Regions from separate parts of the Sedimentibacter sp. zth1 genome, predicted to be linked through region 3. Evidence: riboswitches for the same ligand, from Rfam matches in the RefSeq annotation. Region 3 holds a riboswitch; each other region holds the start of a gene.
The links. Region 3 has a riboswitch for cobalamin ahead of JYG23_RS09110 (immunoglobulin-like domain-containing protein). Riboswitches for the same ligand answer to the same signal wherever they lie in the genome.
Positions count from the first base shown of each region.

Region 1: it holds a riboswitch for cobalamin, as region 3 does, so the genes downstream of both, JYG23_RS11765 (ABC transporter substrate-binding protein) here and JYG23_RS09110 (immunoglobulin-like domain-containing protein) in region 3, are expected to answer to the same signal.
Region 2: it holds a riboswitch for cobalamin, as region 3 does, so the genes downstream of both, JYG23_RS00870 (ABC transporter substrate-binding protein) here and JYG23_RS09110 (immunoglobulin-like domain-containing protein) in region 3, are expected to answer to the same signal.

Region 1 covers NZ_CP071445.1:2,452,297-2,461,056, reverse strand. The annotation lists gene JYG23_RS11780 (cobyrinate a,c-diamide synthase) at 1-1,281, opposite strand, end outside; gene JYG23_RS11775 (ABC transporter ATP-binding protein) at 1,271-2,410, opposite strand; gene JYG23_RS11770 (iron ABC transporter permease) at 2,414-3,427, opposite strand; gene JYG23_RS11765 (ABC transporter substrate-binding protein) at 3,437-4,648, opposite strand; cobalamin riboswitch at 4,832-5,038, opposite strand; gene cobJ (precorrin-3B C(17)-methyltransferase) at 5,085-5,819, opposite strand; gene JYG23_RS11755 (hypothetical protein) at 5,933-6,496, opposite strand; fluoride riboswitch at 6,668-6,739, shown strand; gene JYG23_RS11750 (cation:proton antiporter) at 6,846-8,021, shown strand; gene JYG23_RS11745 (ABC transporter ATP-binding protein) at 8,096-8,760, opposite strand, start outside.
Region 2 covers NZ_CP071445.1:164,476-173,235, reverse strand. The annotation lists gene zupT (zinc transporter ZupT) at 1-363, opposite strand, end outside; gene JYG23_RS00895 (patatin-like phospholipase family protein) at 440-1,642, opposite strand; gene JYG23_RS00890 (ACT domain-containing protein) at 1,659-2,096, opposite strand; gene JYG23_RS00885 (1-deoxy-D-xylulose-5-phosphate reductoisomerase) at 2,264-3,436, shown strand; gene JYG23_RS00880 (ABC transporter ATP-binding protein) at 3,513-4,757, opposite strand; gene JYG23_RS00875 (iron ABC transporter permease) at 4,769-5,797, opposite strand; gene JYG23_RS00870 (ABC transporter substrate-binding protein) at 5,925-6,884, opposite strand; cobalamin riboswitch at 6,973-7,148, opposite strand; gene JYG23_RS00865 (folylpolyglutamate synthase/dihydrofolate synthase family protein) at 7,355-8,662, shown strand.
Region 3 covers NZ_CP071445.1:1,862,900-1,871,659, forward strand. The annotation lists gene JYG23_RS09110 (immunoglobulin-like domain-containing protein) at 1-2,250, opposite strand, end outside; cobalamin riboswitch at 2,514-2,717, opposite strand; gene JYG23_RS09115 (hypothetical protein) at 2,769-2,918, opposite strand; gene JYG23_RS09120 (methyl-accepting chemotaxis protein) at 3,060-5,186, shown strand; gene JYG23_RS09125 (gamma-glutamyl-gamma-aminobutyrate hydrolase family protein) at 5,282-5,998, opposite strand; gene JYG23_RS09130 (LytTR family DNA-binding domain-containing protein) at 6,333-7,064, shown strand; gene JYG23_RS09135 (carbon starvation protein A) at 7,171-8,601, shown strand.

The DNA of each region.
Region 1 (8,760 bases), 590 kb from region 3:
TCCAGCGTATAAAAAATCATTTGATACTACACATTTCCATGTTTTTTTGTTGGTTTTTTTAGCAGTGAAACTATCTCCACATTCTGTCAAATCATAATAATGAAATTCATGTGCTTTAATTTTTTCACCTTTTTTGCATAACATATTATTTTTATTAGCTGTAAGTGTAACATATCCAAATCTCATAAGTTTCCCAGTGTTTTCTGATTGCCCTTCAAGATATGATACCATTTTGTATGTATCTATACTATTTGCTAGATACATAAATCCACCACATTCAGCTATACATGGAATATTATCAGAAAGAGCATCTCTTATAGATTTTAGCATAGTTAAGTTTTGTGATAACTCTTTTACGTATAGTTCTGGATATCCTCCACCTATATACAAGCCATCTATATTTTTTGGTAACTCAACATCATTTAGAGGACTAAAATATAATAAATTTGCTCCCATTTCTTGTAACAATTCTAAATTATCTCTATAATAAAAACAAAACGCTTTATCTTTTGCAACTGCAATATTAATACTATGATTAAATTTTTTAATAACTGGGCTTTTAAAAACATTTTCTTTTGCATAAGAAGCAAGCTTTATTAAATTATCAATATCAATTGTATCTTCTACTACTTCAGCTAATTTATTTAACTTAATTTTTATATCTTCAATTTCTTCACTTGTAACTAATCCTAAATGTCTGCTACCAAAAATCAAATCTTTAGATAGCTTAGGAATATAACCAAGCACTGTAATATTTCCTTCAAATTCTTCCTCTATAAGCTGTTTTATGGCGCTAAATGTTGTTTTTGTTATATTATTAAGTATTACTCCCTTAATATTGTTATTTTTCTTGTATTCAACAAATCCCTTCAGCGTTGCTGCTATAGATGTTGCCATTCCTTTACAATTAATAATCAATATAACTGGAGTATTGGTTATGTTTGAAACCTCATATGTAGATGATTTTGTTGTATTAAGCCCAGCTCCATCATAAAAACCCATAACCCCTTCTATCACGGCTATTTCAGAATCATTGCTATTCTTTGCCAATAAATATTTTATTGAGTTTTCATCACAAAAGAACGAGTCCAGATTTGAACTTTTTGCTCCAATTATTTCTCCATGAAACATAGGGTCTATATAATCAGGCCCACATTTAAAAGATGACACCTTTAGTTTTCGATTTACAAGTGCTTGCAATAATGCAACAGTTACAGTAGTTTTACCGCAATTACTTGATGTACCGGCAATCATAATTCTTGGTATATTATTATTTTTCATTAAGATATTCTACCACCTTTTCAACATCATAAAATATTGGGATTCTATTTTGTTTAGCAATTTCAATAAGCTCTTGATTAAATTGATTATATAGACCAATATGTGCCCCAACGTCTACTAATACTGTGCTCTTAACAACAGCTTGTTTCGCCTCATTTATCAATTCTTTTGATACTGGTTCAAATGCCTTTGAAGAATATATTTTTTTAGCTAAAGATTTTGCTACTTGAAAATCCACATCGTTTTCGTAAAGTATACCTGTATTAAACGATATACGTTTTTTTTGTAATTCTCTATAATATAATATACCCTTACCCTCTCCACCTACAATAAAAACGTTTTTATCACTTGTTATTTTAGGTAATTCAACACTTCCAAACAACATATTATATGAACTATTATCTAATCCATACAATTCATTTATTATTTCTTCTTTAAATATATCTTTGGGTGTACCAAATCTAGATATTTTATCACCTTTTACACACGCTACTTTATCCGATATTTTCGGTGCTAAATCTATTTCATGCAATGACATTATAATGGTAATATTTTTTTCGCGCGACATATTTCTTAATATATCTAGCAAATCTATTTTATGCTTTATATCCAAATATGATGTAGGTTCATCAAGAACTATAATTTCAGGTTCTTGACATATTGCTCTAGCAAGCATAATACGCTGTCTCTGACCATCACTTATTGATAAAAAATCTCTATCTTTTAAATCAAGCGCATGCACCTTTTTCAATGAATCACATACAATTTCATCATCTTGTTTTGTTAATTTACCAAAATAATTCGTATACGGATAACGTCCTGACGCAACAATATCTTCACATGTCATCATTTCAGGTCTTATTTTATCTGTTAAAACTACAGCCACTTTTGTAGCTAAGTCTTTATTAGTCATATTATTTAAGCTATTTTTATCTATGTATACAATTCCTTTTATTGTTGACAAATGCTTTGTTATACTTTTTAAAATAGTAGATTTTCCAGAACCATTAGGTCCTATAAGTGTTAATATCTCGCCTTTTTTTATTTTTATATTAATATTATTAATTAAAGGTATATTATTATAACCAACACATAAATCTTCTGTCCTAAAAAAATAATTTTCAGTCATATATTACACTCTCCTTTGTCTACTAAGCATTAGCCATATAACTACTGGTGCTCCAAAAACTGCTGTAACTGTACCTATTGCTAAATCCACCGGTGCAAATGCACTTCTTGCTATTAAATCACAAAACATACAAAATACTGCACCGCATAAAAAAGATGCTGGTATGATAACAATTGGCTTAGTAGTTTTACACATCATTTTGGTTATATGTGGAACTGCTATTCCTACAAATGATATAGGACCGGCAAATGCTGTAACACATGCTGACATAATACTTGATAATATAATTAGTATAACCCTTAAACTTTTTATGTTAATACCTATGCTTTGAGCATAGCCCTCTCCTAATTGGAACGCACCAATTGGCTTTGAATATATCATTGCTAATATCAATGATATTGCTACTACTATAGATGCTACTTTTAAATTGTCCCAATTCATTCCCGAAAAGCTACCCATAGCCCAATGAGTTAAATTAGCTATATCTGATTCTACTGCAAACGTTATAAAAAAATTAGTTACAGCAGAACAAATATATCCAATCATTATTCCAACAACTAAAAGCATTGACATGTTCCGAACCTTTTTAGAAAAAAGTAGTACAAAAAGCATTGACAGCATAGAACCAGCAAATGATGCTACTACTGTCATTGTAAGAGAAATACTATTTACATACTGAAGCATTATAAGCATAACAAAACCTACAAACATTTTTGCTCCCGAAGAAATTCCAAGCACAAATGGTCCTGCAATTGGATTTCTGAAAAATGTTTGTAGCATAAATCCTGAAACAGATAAAGCACCCCCAAGAACTGCTGCTCCGAGCAGTCTTGGGAGTCTTATACTCCATATTATTTTACTTTCAATTGAACCTTCATTAGCACGAAACAATATAATTTTAACTATTTCTGATGGTGATATATTTACACTTCCTGTGTTAACATTCATAACTATTGCAACAAAAAATAATATAGCTAAAAGTATAAATACTATCTGATAACGTACAACTGATTTCATATTGTCAACCTATTGCAATCTAAATAAATATGTTAATTCATTTACAGAATTATCATCTATTGATAGCATTTCATTTATATCTTTAATCATATAACCTAACACATTTGAAATTTGGAAGTAATTTGGTGTTGTACACCATACGTTTCCTTCTTTTACAGCTTTAAAGTCACTAAACAATTCATTTTTTGCTATAAAATCATCTACTGTTTCTGGTTTTCCGCCTAAACTCCAAATATATATAATATTGTCTGCATCTTTTGCTGTTGCATAAAATTCTTCAAATTCCATCTTTTGAGCTCCAGTTTTATCTGGTTCCATATCAGCAAATATATATTTACCTCCTGCTAACTCAACCATTTTTGCCATATAATCTCCACCCCTACGAGCATAAAGAGTTCCCTTTGAAGTTATATAGAAAACTGCTGTTGTTTCAGGATCTTCTGTTTCTAAATCTAAATTTTCAACATATGCAACTTGTTCTTTGAAATGTTTTTCAGCTATTTCTTCGCAATCTAATAATGCACCATATAATTTTACCCATTCTACTCTTGCCATTGGATGCTCTTCATATGTAGCTTGGTCTAGTAAATATGGTATTTTTAATTCATCTAATTTTTCTGCAACCTCTGGCACTCTTAAAAGCATTGTTGAAAATACTGCAAATGGAGGTTGTTTAGCTGTTATCATTTCATAGTCTGGTGCTTTATACGAACCAATGTATTCAATTTTGCCATCATCAATTGCTTTTCCAATTTCATCTATGTACCAAGACGATCTTTTTGTAGTAACTAAAGATACTTTGTCTAATTTATCAAGACCATTTATAAGTGACATAGTTGGTGTAGATGATATCAACATATTATCTAAAGGCATTTGTAATGTTACAACACCTTCTTCTATATCTGCTGGCACATTCATACCCTCTGGTATAGTTAAAAACTGTCTTCCATCACAAACCTTTATAAGCTTGTAACCACCCTTATAGTAATCTACTGAAAAGTTTTTAGCATAAACTAGTTCCATCGAATGATCAAAAACTAATTTTCCATTATAATCTTCTTCTTTTCCATCATTATTAGTTTTAGAATTATTGTTTTCATTACTTACATTATTTGATGCATCGTTATTTGCATCCTCATTTTTAGTGCATCCTGTAAATGCTACCAATAGTAGTGTTATTAACAAAAATACTACTGCTAATTTTAAACTTTTTTTCTTCATTTTAATCTCCTTATGTATTATAGTTTAATATTATCAGTTTAAATTCCCATTGAGTAAGGATAAAAATAAAAAAACTTCTATTTCAAAAGAAATGGAAGTTCAAATGTATCTGTTATATTTTGTACATACTAAAAAATATTAATATTTACAATAACGGACCTTTCTTCCCTCTTCCCGGAATACTTAAAACCGACAAAACATGGTAGGTCTCCTGACTTATGATATAGATACTAATGTATCACTAAAGAGTGCCTTCTCAGGTTTTTAACCCAATGACTTATTACTCTTTTTTCGTCAATTACAGTAGTGGAAGCTGCTTCGGAATCTAACCGAATTCCCTTAAATATTAAAGATGTCGTTCTTTAAAAAACCATATTTTATTTTTTATTTATTTACTGAATGAATATACCACAAAAACATTTTTATGTCAATATATCTATCTTTTGTTTGAGTTATACCCCCTTGGAGTAACCATTTTACCATTAATTACTTTAGTTTGACTATTTCCTACAAAAACAGTTGTAAACATATCTACATTAACATTTCTTAGCTCTTTCAATGATACAATTGTGCTTTTCTCTCCATCTCTACCAATATTTTTAACAAATCCACACACTGTTTCTTCCGATTTATATTTTAACATAATATCACATGCCTCTTGCAAGTAGCTTGATCTTTTTTTGCTTGATGGATTATAAATACAAATAACAAAATCAGCAATTGAAGCACATTCTATTCTTTTATATATTAGTTGTTTAGGAGTAAGTAAATCGCTCAGGCTAATTACAGCAAAATCATGCGTCAAAGGTGCTCCCAAAACAGCTCCTCCACTTAGCGCAGCTGTTACTCCTGATATAACTTCTATATCAATATCACCCTTTTCTCCTACAAGCTCATATATCAAGCTTGCCATACCATAAACACCACTATCACCACTACATACCATGGAAACTATGTTGTTTTCTTCAGCCTTTTCTATAGCCCACCTACATCTATCTATTTCCTTCATCATTGGAGTTTCATAAAATTGTTTATGACCAAAATATGGTTTCAATAAACCTGTATAAACAGTATATCCAACTATAATATCACTATTTTCCAATGCATCTTTTGCCTGAATAGTCATGTTTTCATAACCACCCGCTCCAAAACCTACAACATATAATTTCATTGCTTATCTCCTATTTTATTAAAATAAAAAAAGCTATAACCTAAAAGTTATAGCTTGTATATTTACGGTAAATATTAGCATATTGTTTATACAAAGTCAACATTAGTGGAAAGCTAGATACCTCTTTTGTCAAAAGCTGCAAAATATATAGATGCTAAAAGTCCACCCATTACATCTGTTATTAAGTCACTCATAGTATCATTAACTAATGTCGTAGCAACACGTTGAGTATCAATAGAAAGTATATTGTCTACTGCAAATTCATATATCTCCCAAACTACCCCTCCAATACATGCGAATCCAAGTAAAAAGAAAAATCTAATAGTAGGATTTGTTTTTTTACCTTTTAAGAGACTGTTTAATAATGAATTACCTACAATAGCAAGTATAATTCCTGAAAATACATGCATCAATAAATCCCACCATGAAATAACATCATAAAAATTAAACATTACTCCAATAACCACTGCAAATATACAGAAAATGCTATATAGGGAAACTAAGTCATCACTAATAACTTTTCTATTTCTATTTATGTAATCTATGATATATGTAGATAAAAATATTGCAAGACCACCCGCTATGCCAATCCAATTTCTAATAATCAAGCTATAGATAAAAGCAATTCCAATTCCTATCCTTAAAGCCCACTTTGAATAATAAGCAAAATTTTTCATACGCCCTCCTAAATATTGTTATTTTATCTTTAGTATTACATTTTTGTTCTTATTTTATTCATATTTATATTATGCAATAATTAATAATATAAATATATTATAATTTTATTAAATTTATATTAATATTAAATTACTCTTGACTAATTTGTTTACTTTTGCTATTCTAAATGAGTGTTTGATGGGAATGAAGTTCTCCCTTGGAATATCCAAAACTGCTTAACCGCTGATGACTTCTGCAATTATTATTGTAGAAATTATCAGCTTTTTTTATATACTAGGAGTTGCGTAGCAACTTTTTTATATAATTTCACAATAAAACATATACTATATTAGACAAAGGAGAATTTAAATGCTTTACAGTTTAGCTTTGATTTTTTTACTCGGTTTAATTTTTTCAGCTTTATTTAAGAAAATTAATCTTCCTAGTTTGCTTGGAATGATTTTGGTAGGTATACTGATTGGTCCTTATGGCTTTAACTTGTTGGATAATTCTATACTTTCTATATCTGCACAACTTAGAAAATTTGCTTTGATAATTATTCTTACTCGTGCAGGTTTAACCTTAAATATCTCAGATTTAAAAAAGGTAGGTAGGCCAGCAATTCTAATGTCTTTTTTACCTGCTTCTTTTGAAATTTTAGGTATAATTATAATTGCCCCTATACTCTTGGGCGTAGAGTTAAAAGAGGCAGCCCTGATAGGTACTGTTGTTGCTGCAGTTTCTCCAGCAGTTGTTGTTCCAAGGATGATAAAATTTATTGACACCCGTTGGGGAACAAATAAAAGTATACCTCAACTAATCATTGCTAGTTCTTCAATGGATGATGTGTTTGTTATTGTTTTATTTACTGCTCTTTCTTCAATAGTAGGAGGCAAAGCTGTTAGTGCTAGTGTCCTTTTTCAAATACCTATCTCAATAGCACTTGGCATAGTATTAGGAATAGTAGCAGGATTTATTCTTTATTCATTGTTCAAAAAAATAAATATGAACGAAATAGTGAAAGTGCTTATTGTACTAAGCGTTTCATTTCTACTTGTAGAGTTAGAAAACAGATTAAATGGTATTGTTCCAGTTTCAGGACTATTAGCTATAATGAGTATGGGTATAACAATTAATTACAAGCAACCAATACTCTCAAAAAAACTATGCTCACAATACAATAACCTATGGATAGCTGGTCAAATACTTCTATTTGTCCTTGTAGGCGCATGTGTAAATGTAAAATATGCTATGTCAGCAAGCTTTTATGGAATAATCATCGTATTATTTGCACTTGTATTTAGGATTGTTGGAGTTTCTTTATGTCTAATTAAAACTAATTTAACTTTTAAAGAACGTGTATTTTGTATGATTGCATATACACCTAAAGCTACAGTGCAAGCTGCAATTGGTGCTGTTCCACTAGCTATGGGACTAGATTGTGGGCAAATTGTATTAACTATGGCTGTAATTTCTATTCTAATAACAGCGCCACTTGGTGCAATAGCTATTGATAAGAGCTATAAAAAACTACTTACCAAGTAAAAGATAAATACAAAAAAGCAAACTAAGTAGTTAAGTTAGTTTGCTTTTTAGAATATCTATTTCAAAAATATTTACTATACATAATACTGTGCCTGTGCCATATACATTTCTTCATAAAGTCCATGCTCATTAACTAATTCATCATGATTGCCGTATTCAACTATTTCTCCGTTCTTAAATACTGCTATGTTATCACAAAACTTACAGCTAGATAATCTGTGAGAAATATATATTGCTGTCTTTCCACCAACTAGCTCATTAAACTTGCTATATATCTCAAATTCTGCAAATGGATCTAAAGCTGCTGTCGGTTCATCCAGTACAACAATTGGAGCATTTTTATATATTGCTCTTGCTATAGCAAGCTTCTGTGACTGTCCGCCTGAGAGCTCTATTCCAGACTTATCAAATATCTTATAAACAGTAGTGTATATACCTTTGCTCAATTTATTTAAGTCATTGCCCAAACCAGCTTTTTCTATAACGCCTTTTATTTCTTTATCATCTATGTTATCCCAACCTAATAATCCTACATTTTCCTTCAATGTAAAAGCAAAAAGCTTAAAATCTTGAAATACAACAGATAATAGGTCCATGTATTCATCGTAATCATATTTTTGTATATTTACGCCATTTAGTAAAATTTCTCCTTCAGTTACTTCATATAATCTGCATAGAAGCTTAATAAATGTTGTTTTACCAGCTCCATTTAGACCTACAACTGAAAGTTTTTCTTCTG
Region 2 (8,760 bases), 1.4 Mb from region 3:
AATAATTCCTGCTCTATATAGTTTTAAACTATTTATGTCTTTTGTGTTTTTTAAAAGGCTAAAATTATTTTCTGGTATAATTTTATCAATTATTGCACAAAAAAGCATTCCAAGAAAAAAAATGAGCATTGCAAACTGTAATCCTATTTTAGGACCATAGTGAGATTTGAAATTGTTAACCGATTCAGGAAATATTTGTACAAATGATACACAAATCATAACACCAGCAGCTAAAGACAGAAAAAAAGCAAGATTTTTATAGTTTTCTTTATCAAAAGCTAAAATCAATAGACCGCCTATACCTGTTGACAATCCTGCAATAGCCGTAAGAGCAAAGGCAATACAAAAACTTGTAAATTCCATAATAAACTCCAAATTATATGTTTTTATTATGTTTATGCAAAAAAAACGCTAGTATCACTAACGTTTCTTAATTAATTCAAATAAACATCTCTCTAAATATTCTTATAACTAAATCATCCTTAACTGCTAACGATAAAATTTTATTTTGTCTAACAAAAGTTGGAATTTTTTTATTTACACTAAGAGGCTCTTTCTTGAATTTATCAATAACAATCTTGATAAAATCATCCGCATCATATATTTTAAATCTTTTAATATCACTATATTTTTCTGCAATACACTCAACTAGTCTCAGTATAATATCTTGATAATCAAATTTACCTTTCATCTCCAGTAAAGATTCTAGTCTTGGCAATATTTTTTCAAATAACATTCTATCAGTAGGTATATCTTCAAATCCTAATAATTTACCTATATTTATATATCTTTGTTCATTATTATCAAAATTATTGAGCAAATATTTCAAAAAGTTATTTTTATATTGCTTGCAATAATATTTATAACCCTTGAGCTGTTTAAATACCTTCATAGCATCATAATATCCTAAAGATATATTGGTTTTTGCTTTAAGTACGTCAAAATCTAAAATTCCGCCTAAATCCTCAACAGGTTGAATATATATAACATTTATTTCATCAGTATTCACTTTTTTGACTCTTCCAATTCCATATGTTCTGACTGCAATAAAATTCTTATATCCTTTTTTTTGCAAAACCCCAAATGGCAAATTATCATATGCTCCACCATCTAAAAAGAATTTTCCATCAACTTTTTGCATTTTAAATACTGGTAAATTAGAACTTGCAAGTATATAGTCAATGAGTTTACCCTTTGGAATATTTTCCTTCAAAATTTCTATAGGTTGCTTATCGGTTAAAGAAATTGTAACAATTCCAAAATCAAGTTTTGAATTTCTAACCTTTTCTTCATCTATGAAGCTACTTACTAGCTTTCTAATTTTTGATGTATCCAAGCCTTTGTTAGTTATTATATTCTTGGACAAATTAACAAAATATGATAAACTTATGTCAGCAAAATTTTTACTTTTTACATTTTCTATTTGTTCTTTATTAAATCCGAAAAGAGATTCTAAATCAATTTCATTCCAAATATCAACTAATTTATCATAATCTCCTTGAACAATAGCAGCACCGTTCAATGCTCCAATTGAGGTTCCTGCAACACCGTCTATTTTTATCCCTAAATCAAGCAAAGCCTTATATGCACCTACATGATATGCGCCCTTTGCTCCTCCACCTTCTAAAACAAGACCATACATTTAATATACTCCTTTATTATTCTATAGATAGTAGCTTAACACCATTTACATCATCTTTTTCTTCTATCTTGCTAATTAAATCATCTATTGAAATCAAAATGTCAGACATATCAATGGATATATTAACAGAAGCTTTACCATTGATTGGTATATTTTGATTCATAGTCAAAATATTCGCCTTTACAGTTGACAATAAATTTAAGACTTCAGACAAAACACCGCTTCTATGAGTAAGCATCAAAGCAATAACAGCTTTTCTTCCCATAGAATTTTCAGATGGTGAAAAAACGTAATCCTTATATTTATAATACGTACTTCTACTTATTCCAACTTTTTTTACTGACTCGCTTACACTCTTTACAGTTCCATCATTTATATAATTTCTAGCCTCTATCACCTTATCAAAAACATCTGGTAAAATTTCTTTATTTACAATTAAATATTTTTTTAACATTGAATTTTCTCCCCCAATAATGTAAAAGCTTTTATATATTATACATAATTTTATATGAATAATACAAGTTTTTTAACTAAAAATTGATTTCAAAGAAACATTATAGTATAATAATGTGGTGTATACACAAAAAATAAATAGAAATCAGCAAAGAGGTGCATAAAAATATGATTAGTATTAGCATTTTGGGTTCGACAGGCTCTATAGGTACACAGACATTAGATGTAGTTAGAGACAACCTGGACAAAGTAAAGGTATGTGCTATTTCAGGTAATAGCAATATTGAATTATTGAAAAAGCAAATTCTAGAGTTTAACCCTGAAGTATGTTCAGTTATGAATGGGATAAATGCTATAAAGCTAAGAAACATATTGCCTAAATTTTGTAAAACTGAAATTGTAACTGGTATGGATGGATTGATAAGTGTAGCAACACATTCTCAAGCACATATTATTGTTACTGGCATATCAGGTATGATTGGTCTTAGACCAACAATAGAAGCTATAAAACTAGGTAAAACTATCGCTTTAGCCAACAAAGAAACACTTGTTACGGGTGGAGAGTATATCATGCACTTAGCTAAGAAATACAAAGCTACAATTTTACCTGTTGATAGCGAACATAGTGCTATATTTCAAGCATTACAAGGAAACAAGCATGAAAGCATCAACAAACTTATATTAACAGCATCAGGAGGACCTTTTTTAGGTAAAAGTGAAAAAGAACTAGAAAATGTAACATTAGATGACGCACTTAACCACCCAACTTGGAAAATGGGTAGAAAAATAACTATAGATTCAGCCACTTTGATGAATAAAGGATTAGAAGTAATTGAAGCAAAATATTTATTTAATATTCCTGAAGAAAAAATTGAAGTAGTGGTTCATCCACAAAGTATAATACATTCTGCTGTTGAATATTGTGACCACTCGACTTTAGCACAAATGGGTTTACAAAATATGAGAATTCCAATTCAATATGCTCTTTTTTATCCTAAAAGGATAAAAAATAATTATGAAACATTATCACTTAGCAAAATAAAAAACTTAACCTTTGAAGAACCTGATAAAAAAACATTTAGGTGTTTAGATCTTGCTTATTATGCACTAAAGATAGGAGGAACACTTCCTACAATTTTAAACGCGAGCAATGAACTTGTAGTTAATCTATTTTTAGAAGGGAAGGTTAAATTTTTGGATATTCCTAAAATAATAGAAGTTCTTATGACAAAACATTCTGTAAAAAAAGTTGAATCAATTAACGATATTCTTGATGCAGAATTATGGTCAAAAATACAAATAGAAAACAAACAAGGTGTATTAAGTGGTTTGATTAACTAAATTTCAGTTTTTAAGACATAGACAATAAAAAACTAATAATCATTTTATTTTAATTGGATTATTAGTTTTTTTGTTTCTAATTCTTTTCTTCTACTAAATTGAATAGCTCTTTTAAATTCATTGCAACGCAAACATTTTTTTTGCTTTTTATTTTTCCAAGTATTTCTTCACATTTTCCGTTTACAAAATCTCTTTTGCTATTATATAAAATTATAATTTTTTTATCATCTAAATAGCTTAAAATTTCTATATTCTCAAAATTACCTTCACCTATTGCAACATCCGTTAAAATTACTATGTCGCTTTTTTTTATTAATTCTCTATTTTTTTCTATACTCTCTTTACTAAATGATGTAAAAGGTAGTTCTTTAACATATCTAATACTTAAATTTTTACATATTTCTAAATCGCTGTCTCCATCATTTAAAACACCACAGCTAACATTATATCTTTCAGAATAAAGCTTTTGAATTATATATTCTCCTGTTCCTCCACCGCAGATGACGTGAATATTTTTATTCTTATCGTCCTTAGCCCTTCTAGCTCTAAGAGCAACGACTTCCTTACAAGACAAAAGTTTATTTTCTCTAACAAGCATTTCCATATCATATACTTGCCTCAATACACTTTCATCTATTATATCATCTGGCGTGCCTATTTTTACAATACCTTCGTCACTCAGCAAAACAATTTTATCACTAAATCTACTAGATAAATTTAAATCATGCATAATAGTTAAAACTGTCAAATTATCCTCTCTATTAAGAGAATATATTAATTCTATTATATCTAACTGATGATGTATATCAAGATTTGATGTAGCTTCATCCAATACCAAAATACTAGTTTGCTGTGCAAGTGCCCTTGCTATAATGACTCTTTGCTTTTCACCACCACTAAGTTCATTAAAATTTTTGTCCTTCAAGTAAAATGTAGATGTTTTAATCAATGCATCTTGTATAATTTTTTTATCGTCGTATTGTGATTTACCAAATTTTTTAGTGTATGGATTTCTTCCCATTGCAACAATATCGTACACATTAAAATTAAAGCTTATATTGTACTCCTGAGGAACAAACCCAATCATACATGCTTTTTCTTTGTGTGAAATATTTTTTATACTTTTATGATTAATTAAAATGTCACCAGACTCAATGTCTATATTTTTCATAATACTTTTAAGTATTGTAGATTTTCCAGCTCCGTTTGGCCCAATTATGGTGCAAAATTCGCCTTTTTGTACATCAAAGCTAATATTATTCAAAACTGTTGTAGTACCATATTTTACTGATATATTTTTAACTTCAATAACATTTTCCACTTTTTACACCTCTAAAATAATTCTCTTTTTTTACTTCTAAGTAAATAAACAAAAAAAGGACCGCCAAGTATTGCAGTAACTAAACCAACAGGTATTTCTTGTGAGAAGACACTTCTTGCAAGAGTATCACAAATAACCATCAGTATTGCTCCAAAAATAAATGATAGTGGAAATAACTTTTTATGGTCAGGTCCAATAATCATTCTAGTTATATGAGGAATTATAAGTCCTACAAATCCAATTATACCAGATATAGAAACTACAAATGCTGTAACTATAGTACTTGTTACTAATAAAATCAATTTAACCTTTTCAACATTCACTCCTAAATTGCTTGCTGTTTCTTCGCCAAGTAAAATTAAATTTAAGTCTTTTGAATAATAAAATAATATTGCAAATCCTATAAGTACATAAGGCAAAATTGTTACTAGCTGTGACCAACCTTTACCAGAAAAAGAACCCATAGTCCAAAAGTATATTTTACTCAAATCATCACCTGCAAAAATCATTATCAAAGATGTAAAGGCTGTTAAAAAGTTTCCTACTGCAATACCACTTAAAAGCAAAGTAGTTATTGGCACTTTTTTACCAATTCTTGAAATAGAATATACCAAGAACATAACACCAACAGCACATGAAAAAGCTAATATAGTTATTATTGATAATCCAAAGAATTTAAATGTTATGTGCGATGCTATACCGATAGCTGCACCAAAAGCAGCACCCGATGATACACCAATAACATATGGATCTGCCATAGGATTTTTTAAAAGTCCTTGGTATGTAACACCAGCTATAGATAAGGCACCACCCACTATTAACGATACCAAAATCCTTGGAAATCTAACCTTCCATATTATTGTTATAGTAGAAGATTTCATATCTACTAAGTTTTTTTCAAGACCTAAAATTTTATTTATTATAATTTTAAATGAATCTCCAATACTTATATTTGCAGCACCAATACAGCTACAAATTAATACTGTTAAAAATAATACTACAATCGATATCAGAATAATTAATTTAGTATTTTTTTTCATTTTATCACGTCCCACTTATATTATATAAGCAATTTGCTAAAATTTAAATATATCTCTTCTTAAAAAAAAATTAAACTTATTAGCTTGGAATAGGGAGTTTAATAATTAGCTAATAAGTTAATTTATTTTATTTAAATGCTTCTGGATGAATTGCTTTTGCAACTAATTCTAATGCTTCCACAATTCTTGGTCCTGGTCTTGATGATATATCTTGATCTAAAAGATATATTTGATTATTCTTTATTGCATCTATTTCTTCAAATGCAACTCTTCCTTTTATATCATCAACTGTTTTAAATCCATCATCAGCTGATAAATATACTTGTGGATTTTCCTCTATTAATTTTTCTAAACTAAATTCTGCATATGCTGATTCAGCATCATGTGCAATATTTTCACAATTTGCTAAAGTAATTAAATCATCAATAAAACTTCCAGGCCCTGCAGTTTGAAGTGGATCATTCCAAACCTCATAAAAAGCAGTTTTTGAATCTTCACCTTTAATTTTGTCTAATATTTCTTTTTCCTTATCCTTCATCGCACTTACAAGTTCTATAGCTTTGTCCTTTGCATCTAGCATATTTCCGATAAATTCAATCTTTTTAAAAGTATCCTCATATCCTTTTGCATTTACTATAACAACTTGAATACCCGCGTCTTTTAATGTTTTTAAATCATCGTCTTTAATTTTATCAGAGATAAACAAATCAACATCTAGCTCTAATAATTTTTCAATATTCGGTCCAGTGTATCCACCAATAACTTGTTTGTTTTTTGTATCTTCTGGATAATTACAGTATTCAGTAACTCCAACTAATAAGTTATCTTTGCCAATCGCATATATTGTTTCTGTAATAGATGGAGCACCAGATGCGATTTTTTCTGGAGCCTTTTCAAGGGTTACCTCATTGTCTAAATCATCTTTAAATGTTAATGGATAAACACTTTTACTTTCTTCACCTACATTGTTAGTTTGATCGTTATTTTGATTTTCACTACCATTGTCATTTGTTTTCGTACAAGCAGCAAATGTTATAATCATACATACTGCTAATAAAATACATAAAACTTTTTTTGTAATTTTCATAATATACCTTCCTCTAAAAAAATAATCCTAACCTTGTTGGGTTAGGATAAAAGTACACAATTATACTATCATCACACCTTCCCACCGAAGGCTAATTCTCATTATAGGTAGGTCTCCTGGCTCGCGGATCATCCTCATTTTACCCTTCCCATTTTCAAAACAGTGGTTTGTAAAATTTGTACTCACTTACAGTAGCGGGGGCTGCAATGGCATTTACCATTTTCCCTATTATGTTTTATAAACACCTATAATTATTTAATTCACGTAAAGCATACCATATATATATTTATTTTGCAAGTAGTATATTTTATAAAACTAAATACAATATATTTCATCTATTTGTATTATAATTATAAATTTTATTTTTGAATTATTTATTTTATCTACTATAAATTATATTGCAAAAACAAATAAAATGCACTATTATAATAATTGTTACGATTTAATTATATTATAAGGAAGGTACTAAAATGAATTACGAAGAATCTTTAAAATATATAAGTGATACATACAAATTCGGTTCAAAACTTGGTCTTGAAAATATTAAAAGACTTACTGAATTATTAGGAAATCCTCAAGATAAATATAAAATAATACACGTTGCAGGCACAAACGGAAAAGGTTCTACTTGCAATATGATACATAATGTTTTAGTTAAGAGTGGTTATAAAGTTGGATTATTTATAAGTCCATTTTTGCAAGAGTTTACAGAAAGAATACAAATAAACAACAAACAAATAAATAGAGATTCATTGGCAAAAATAACTACTCTTATAAAAGACAAAATTGATATCATGCTTTCTGAGGGCTATAATCATCCTACAGAATTTGAAGTTGTTACTGCCATAGGATTTAAATATTTTGAAGAACAAAACATTGATTTTTTAGTATTAGAGGTTGGACTTGGTGGTAGATTTGATGCTACAAATGTAGTCAAATCATCTTTAATTTCTGTTATCACATCTATAAGCTATGACCATACTGAATATTTAGGTGATACACTAGAAAAAATTGCATTTGAAAAAGCTGGAATAATAAAAGAAAATAGCAAAGTAGTTGTTTATCCTCAGGGTAAAAATGTTGTTGATGTAGTTAAGGAACAAGCAAGAAAAAAACATTCTAATATATATGAATTAGACTCAAATAACATAAAAATATTAGATTCTACCATAGAAGGTCAAACACTAAACTACATAGATAAAAGAATTTTCAACTTAGATAATTTTAAAATTAATATGCTTGGTGAACATCAGGCTTATAACTGCCTCACAGTTTTAAAAGTTTTAGAGCTTCTAAAACAAGAAGGCTTCATTATAACTGAAAAAAGCGTAAAAGAAGGTCTGCTCAACTCTAAATTTGCCGGAAGATTTGAAATTATAAGAAAAAAGCCCACAATTATACTAGATGGTGGACATAATATCAATGGTGTTGAATATTTTCAAAAGGCTATAAAAAGATATTTTAAGGATAAAAAAATTATTTTGTTTTATGGAATGTTAAAGGATAAGCATCCAATTGATGTAATTGATTACTTGCTTGATATTTCAGAACAAATTTATACACTTACTCCAAATAATCCTGCTAGAGCAATGGATTGCAAAGATTTAAGGGATTTAATTGTCAAAAGAGGTACTAAAACAAAGGTAACTGCAATAGAAAAATATGAAGAAATATTACCTATTATTGATAAGATAGACAAGGACGATATTATTGCATGTGTAGGTTCATTGTACATGATTGGCGATATTCGTACTTTATTGCAAAATAACAATAGATAGAAAATGTGCTATTGCAAAACTAAAATATATAGTTTAGCAATAGCTATTCTTTTTTGTATTAATTTTCAAAAAAAGAAAGTTGCAAAACTATTTCTAAA
Region 3 (8,760 bases):
ATAACCCCAAACTAATTTACCATCTTTTTCGTAAACACAATATATGTCATTTAGATTATTTGCTATGTTGTCTTTATCTATGTTATTTCCATCATTTATTCCTTCCCATATATTTGCCTTTACTTTTTCCATCAATGCAATTTCTTCATCAATTTCAACTTGTGTAAGAGGTGCTATTGTAAATGGTATTACTTTTTCAACTGAAACTCCTTTTTTTGTCATTGTTATTGTCACATTAGCTGTTTTTTTATTTTCACCAATATTTGGTCTTACAACTCTTGCAACATAATTAACAAATCCACTTTTAAAAACCTCAAAGCTAAATAAAGATGGATCAGAGCTTTCGTGTGTATAAGTAACATCCTTTGGTATTTGTCTTCTTATATCAGGAACTTTAAAATTATATCTTACATTGTTATTTTTATAATCTTCCTGTAAGCTTATTGAGCTATCTTCTATGGCTACATATTCACCGAATTTTTCTATAGTAAAATTTTCTTCTAAGATTTTACTCAATTCTGCTTTAATGATATCTGTTTCATTTCCTGAAACTGCCTTTATAGTAATTGGAACAATCTTTTCAACTGTAATTGGATCATCACTAAAACGATATTTAAATGTTGCAGTAAGACTGGCTTCAGTATCCTCTGTTGGAATTGTAACATTTCCTTTGTATCCGTCTAGCGAGTTGCCCTCAATTTTTATAAGGTCACTATTAGATTCCCAAGTAATCCATGATTTTTTACTGCCTATTTCACTAGGTAAAATAAGCTGTGTTTTAACATTTTGCAAATCTACATTCTCATTTTTTATAGCATCCTCAGTCAATAAGTTTACATCTTGTTCAGTCATAAACTTAATTATCTTATCATTATCTAATGGAATAACAGCTATAATAGCGGACTCTTGTTCAACTGTATTTAGATTAAATTTAAAATTTACATTTACTTGTGCCACTTTGTTGTTTGTATTAGATGTATTGTCATACCAATTATCTATGTTTCCATTTGCACCAATGTATATAACAAAGCTACTTTCTTCTGAACCAATATTGTTTGCTGAAACAAATTCTACTTTAACATCACTTCTACCTTTTTTAGCAAGTGTAGAATTTAATAAAGTTACAACATTTATATCAGTGCCATATACAGGATGAATAGCACTTAAACTTTTAATAACATTTTTTAAATCAGTTTCTGTTTCTTCTAAAGTATAAGGTTTTACCTGTAATTTAAATTCTTTATTTACAGAAGCAAAGCCTTTTTTTATTGTAGCAGTAAGCGTAACTTCCAAATTTTTATCAGAAGGATATGCTGGCCTATTTACTACTCCATTTGATGAAATTATACTTTCATCTGAGCTTGACCATTCTATGATAGTTTTTCTGCTTTCACCTCTATTAACAAGTTCAAGCTGATCTATTGCTACTATATTTTCATTTATATTTTTTATTGTTAATAATTCTTTATCAGCATTAACTACTGCTAAATCAGCATCTATTGCTCCACCGCTTGTAACTTTTACAACAGCATATGGACGTGATATTTGTTCCTTACCGTTTACCACATTTTTAGATGTAGCTGATAATATATATGTACCTGCTTTATCAAAAAAGATTTCTGCAATTCCTTCACTATTAGTAGAACTACTTGTTTCTATTGTTGCTTTATTAACATTCACAACAGATTTTATTATTTTCGCACCATTAACAGGACTAACATTACTTGATAAATCACCCATTGAAGCATCATCTTTTAACAATTTAACTTCAAATGGCGTATTTATTGCTGTTTCATACTCAACATGCTCAAAATACGAATATACTGTATTAACACTACCATAATAAATAGCATAAAATTCAATACTATCCCCTGGTTGCACTATATATTGGTTGGCATTAGCCCCTGTAGATGCATCAAGCATTGGAAGTTTCCCGTTAACTCTAAACATCCAATATACATCTTTGCTATTTTTGTCAGGGTAACCATTAATTTTAGATATCATATCTATGCCATCAACAGTTGCCACCTTTTTCAAAACATCATATGCTGTCTCTCCCTGAGTAAAATTAATTGTAGTAGATGATACATCTGTTTCACCAATTCTTTCTACTCTTATTGTTGCAGTTTGTGAACTATTTGCAACTTCCGATGCCATTGCCTCGTATGTACTACCTGGTAAAAAACCACTAAATACCATACCAAGCACAAGCATCATAACAATAATTCTTTGTATTGCCTGTTTTCTCAATTTCTGTCTCTCCTTCATAATTATTAATTTATTATTTATATAAAAAGGCTTAACCTTAAAATATCGCAGTCTCTCACATAAATTTGGTTCTCGTTCACCCTAAAAAACAGGGTGCAGATCTCTTGACCTACCAACCATTTTCTTTTGAAAATGGGGTTAGGGCATAAAAAAAAGGGCTGTAGCAAAATTGCTACAGTCCGTATTTACTGTATAAGTAATAATGAGTAGACGCACTCTACCCTAATAGCTACCAATTACCCGTTGGACTATGTTATATTCTATGCAGGTCTTCTGGCTAACGACTCATCATCTTTTTCACCTTCCCAAGGTTAACACCTCAGTGGTATATTTGCTTAAGCAAAATTTGAAAAAGACTCCTCGTATACAGCGGCGGGACCGCATCGGATTTTCACCGATTTCCCTCTTAGCCACCAATATATGGTGGAACATAAAATATTTATTAATTTGTCAAATCAATGCTACCATCTTTAGAAATGATTGTCAACCTTCATTTTTAATTATTTATTATAAACTAAATTCTTTTCCACATCATCATAATTTGTACACTGCGCTATAAACCAATCGTAAATTCTGCTAAAAGCATTGATTATTACAGTTATAAATGATATTATAGTATATACGTATATACTATTTAGTTTTATAATCATAATCCTTAAAAAAGAATTTAATAACAGTCTATAGACTTATACCCTACAATTATTTGTAAGGTTATTACATAACAACACCTATACAAATAGGTGATTACATAAATAAGACATTTTAATATACAAATTCGGAGGAGAATAATTATGAAAAAATCGCACAAATTTAACGTAAAAGATAAAAAACTTGCAACAAAATTATCCATATTTATTGGAACTTTAACAATTGTTATCTTTTTCATTATGAACTTCTTTTCACTCACGGTTAGCGGAAAACACTTAAGACAGTCAATTGACAGAGAATTTACCGGTATGTGTAATCAGAATGTATTGAAAATTCAAAACATTTTAGATGGCTGTTCTTCTATTGCTAATTCTACAAGTGACAGTTTACAAGTTATGTATCAATCGAATGATACAATAACTTTATCGGAAGGAGACACAAAAGCACAATATATCAGTAAGGTAAACAAACAACCTTTATCACAAAGCAGATATGATGCAGAAAATGTACTATTAAATGCAATCTGGTCAGCCGTTGAAGATAATGAAGGTATAGTAGGTGCAGGTGTATTCTTTGAACAAAACGCTTTTGCAAAAAATATAAAAGAATATGCTCCTTATGTTATGGAGGAAAACGTTACTAATAGAACAGTTGATCGTTATACATATAGTTATTTTAAAAATAAAGACTATTATGTAGATGCAAAAGCAAAAGAAACTATGAATTTTAGTGATGCGTATGTGGATTCAAACGGAATTGCAATGTTTTCTGTTTCATATCCTATTATTTATAATGGTCAATTTAAAGGTATAGTGCTTTTGGACTTAAAAAGCGATATTTTCAATATAATTGATATTAAAAACAATAACTATAAGTCAATGTATGTAAATTTATTGAATAATAATAATAATATTCTTTACAGTACTCATACAAGTGTTATCGGAAAAAATTTCAATGAAACTGTTGACCAAAACACTTTCAACAATATTACTGGTGAATTAAAAAACAAATCGCACTTTTCAATTGAAACAAGCAGTGGAAAAGATAAAAAAACAAGATTTTTTACCCCTATTAATGTGGGAACGGAAACTTGGTGGGTGCAATCTGCCCTTTTATCAAGTGAGTATAATTCATTTATGTCACTAATGACAATAGTGATGATTGTTATTTCAGTAACATCTTTTGTAGTATTGATTGTAGTTATGGTTATACTTCTTAAAAAAATGCTTAAACCTGTTGATGCAATAGTTGAAGCAGCTAAAAAGATTGAGCGTGGTGATTTGAATATTGAACTTGAAGTAAAATATCAAGATGAGATTGGTATTTTATCATCTACGTTTAATGAAATGGCTCAAAACCTTAAAACAATCATTAAAGACATTTCCTATATATTGAATGAAATGTCTAAAGGTAATTTACAAATAGAAAGCGAAAATATAAAATATTACGTAGGTGATTATAAAGCCATTATTAATGGAATAAACACAATTACTATGAATTTAAATTCTACTTTAAATGAAATTAATATAGTTTCAGACCAAGTAAATTCAGGAGCGGAGCAAGTATCATGTGCTGCGCAGGCTCTTTCACAAGGTGCAACCGAGCAGGCATCTTCTGTTGAAGAACTATCAGCAACAATGACAGAAATTACTGATAAAATTAAGCATAATGCAGAAAAGGCTGGAACAGCAAATACTCTTTCCCAAGAGGCAGGAAATGAAGTTGTTATTAGCAATCAAAAGATGAAAGAAATGTCATGTGCTATGTACGATATTAAAGAAAAGTCCACTGAAATCGGAAAGATTATCAAAACAATTGATGATATTGCATTTCAAACTAACATACTTGCCCTTAATGCAGCAGTTGAGGCAGCTCGTGCAGGTTCAGCAGGTCAAGGCTTTACCGTTGTTGCAGATGAGGTTCGTAACCTCGCACAAAAATCTGCAGAAGCCGCAAAAAATACTACTATTTTGATTGAAGATGCTGTTGAAGCAATTGAAAATGGTTCAACTCTTACAGAAGAGGCAGAAAAGGCTCTTATTATAGTAGCAGAAAAGACAGGTGAAGTGAAAGAATTGATAAATGAAATTTCTAATAATTCACAGGAACAAGCAAATGGTGTTGAACAAGTATCCTTAGGTATTGAACAAATTTCAGCTGTAGTTCAGACAAACTCTGCTACCTCTGAAGAAAGTGCAGCAGCTTCAGAAGAACTTTCTGGACAATCCAATATGCTTCAAGAACTTTTTAGACAGTTTAAACTTCGTTAATATTAATGCCACGTATTTAAACAATTAAAAATTTACGGACAAGCTATAAAACATACTTAGAGCTTGTCCGTTTCTACGCAAAAAAAAAGTAGCTTTTACAAGCTACCCTTCTCATTATTAAAAAATACTTTAAATATATTTAGAAAATCTTCATATTTTTCTGATAAACTCTCTGGGTGCCATTGAACACACAATATATTGCCATCCTCTGATTCAACTGCCTCAATAATTCCATCTTTTGATTTAGCTGAGATTTTTAAACCTCTGCCTACAATTTTGATAGCTTGATGGTGAAATGAATTCACTCTAACAATATCTTTTTTTAATATATTGTGAAGTAATGTATCCTCTAATATTTCTACATCATGATACAATAAATCATTGCTAATGTTTGACGGACTATGTCCATTAACATCCTTTAACTGTTTGTATATATCCTGATATAATGTTCCACCCATAATTGCATTAATAAATTGGCATCCTCTGCAAATACCTAACAATGGTATCTTGTTTTCAATTGCCTTTTTTATCAAAATAGACTCTGTTAAGTCTCTGTCTGGGCTTAATCTACCAAGTTCCTGTATTGGCTGTTCTTTGTAATATTCAGGATTTATATCCTCTCCACCACTTATAATTAACCCATCAACTAAATTTAAATACTTATCTAAAACCTTTTCATCACTTGTTATTGGAATAATAATAGGTATATAACCCATCCTTATAACTGCTTTAATGTAGTCATAGTCTAGACACATATATGGATTGTTATTTTTATTTTCAATAAATGATGTTACTCCTATTTTAAAATTCAATCTGCTCACCTCATTATGTAAATATTTCTATTATTTTAACACATATTGATGTGGCTGTAAATAACAGTATTAAACAAATTTCTACTCAAAAATCTGAATTAATTTCTACTGTATTGGTTAAAACAAATAAGGCAACATAACAATCAAGTGTATTGATTAGTTTACTGGTTGCTGTTCTATTTATTCTATAGCATTTTTTATAACATTTTTTGTTTTTTTGTATATATTTGAATTAAAGTTTTATAATAATATCAATATATATTAGTCCATACATGAAAGGATAAAGAATGACTTTACAAATGTGTAATATACCAAAGAAAGCTGAGGAAAATAGATGCATATTGCTATTATTGATAATGAAAAAACTTCTAGAGAAGAGTTAAAGCTTTTGTTGCAAGAATGTGTACCTTCTGCAACTTTATTTACTGGTTGTAATGGTGAGGACGCTCTATTATTGCTTGAGAAAGAATCTATCGATGTACTTTTTTTGGACATACAATTGAATGATATTAATGGAACGGTTTTAGTTTCTCTAATTCAACGCGGATATCCAAATATTTTAATTATATTTGCAACTGCCTATGAAGAATATGCTGCAAAAGCTTTTGACCTTAATATTACTGATTATATTACTAAACCTTTTAGCAAGAAAAGATTGGAACAAACTATCAAAAAAATAATAAAAGCAAAATTAAATAGAAAAGAATTACCATTGGAATTCTATAATAATCTTCACAATCATAAAATAAGTGTGCAAACAGATAGAAAGATTGTTATATTAGATATAAAAAATATAATTTTCATTGAAACATGTATGCGAAATTTAGTTATTCATACAACTAATGGTGATTACTTAGACACTACGTCATTAAATTATTATGAAAAAAGACTGGCACAACATTCTTTTTACAGAACACAGAAAAGCTTTTTAGTAAACCTAAATTATATAGAAGAAATTGTTCCATGGTTTAATGGTTATGGCGTTAAAATGAAAGGTATTAAGGATAAGATTTTACCAATCGGTAGAAGTCAGTTAAAAGTACTCCGAAAAATCTTTGCATTTTAGGCAAACGTTTTTACGTTTTACGCTTATATAATTACCTCTTAAACCAAAACAAGTCCTCTTTTTAATATTTTATATTATAATATAAAAAAAAAGGAGGACTCATTATATGATTAGTTTTTTTATTTGTTTATTCATTCTTATAGCAGGTTACTTTTTATATGGTAAATTTGTTGAAAAATCATTTAATCCCGATGCTCGTTTAACACCTGCAACAGTTAATGCAGACGGTACAGATTACGTTAAAATGCATCCTGCAAAAATTTTCTTAATTCAATTATTAAATATTGCAGGACTTGGGCCTATTTTCGGTGCAATAATGGGTGCATTATGGGGACCACAGGTTTTCTTATGGATTACATTTGGAACAATTTTCGCTGGTGCAGTTCATGATTACTTGACTGGTATGATTTCTATGAGACATAATGGAACTACTCTATCAGAATTAGCTGGTATTTATTTAGGAAACATCATGAAGCAAGTAATGAGAATATTCTCAGTTGCATTACTAGTACTTGTTGCAGTTGCTTTTTCAACTGGACCTGCTGGACTGTTATCAATGCTAACTCCATCTGTTCTTAGCCGTAACTTCTGGTTAGTAGTTGTTTTAATTTATTACTTTGTTGCTACTTTTGTTCCTATTGATAAAATAATAGGAAAATTGTACCCAATATTTGGAGTATGCCTAATTGTAATGGCTTTAGGTGTTGGTAGTGGAATCCTATTAAAGGGATATCATATACCAGAAATAAGCCTTACTAATCTTCATCCAAAAGGCACTGCTGTTTGGCCATTTATGTTTATAACAGTTGCATGTGGTGCTATTTCAGGTTTTCATGCTACTCAATCTCCACTAATGGCTCGTTGTATAGAAAACGAAAAATATGGACGTAAAATATTCTATGGAGCAATGGTTTGTGAAGGTATTATAGCTTTAATATGGGCAGCAGCCGGAGTTGCTTTCTATGAAAGTACTGGTGGATTGCTAGAAGCAATAACTAAATTCGGCGGTCAAGGTGGTGTTGTATATGAAATATGCAAAACATTACTTGGACCTATAGGTGCTGTAATTGCAATGATAGGTGTTATAGCATGTCCTATATCTTCTGCGGATACAGCTTATAGAAGTGCTCGTTTAACTATCGCTGATGCTTTTCATTTAGAGCAAAAGTCTATCAAAAACAGATTAATTATTACTGTTCCATTATTAGCTGTTGGTGCTTTCTTGACACAAATTGATGTTACTGTTATTTGGAGATATTTCTCTTGGTCAAACCAAACATTAGCAATGATAGCTCTTTGGATTGCAGCTGTTTATCTATGTGTTAACAAAAGTAAATACCTGATAGCAGCAATACCAGCAACTTTCATGTCTGCCGTAAGCTGTACTTATATACTTATGGCTCCAGAGGGATTCAAGTTATCAGCAGCAATTTCATATCCTATAGGTATAATTTTTGCAGCTGCTTGCTTCACAATATTCATGGTATATGGAAGAAAAAGAAAAGTAGATATAGTTCAGCCTATATTTAATAAATAGACAAGAACTGTTTAACAATAACTCTTTAAATTATTATAAACAAAAAAGTCATTCAAAGGATGGCATAATAGGGAAATTTTAAAAAAGCAAATAAATTCAAGACTGGCAAACAAATCGGTTGAAACTTTATTATCTGAAGCAAGCCCTATAACGAGTAAA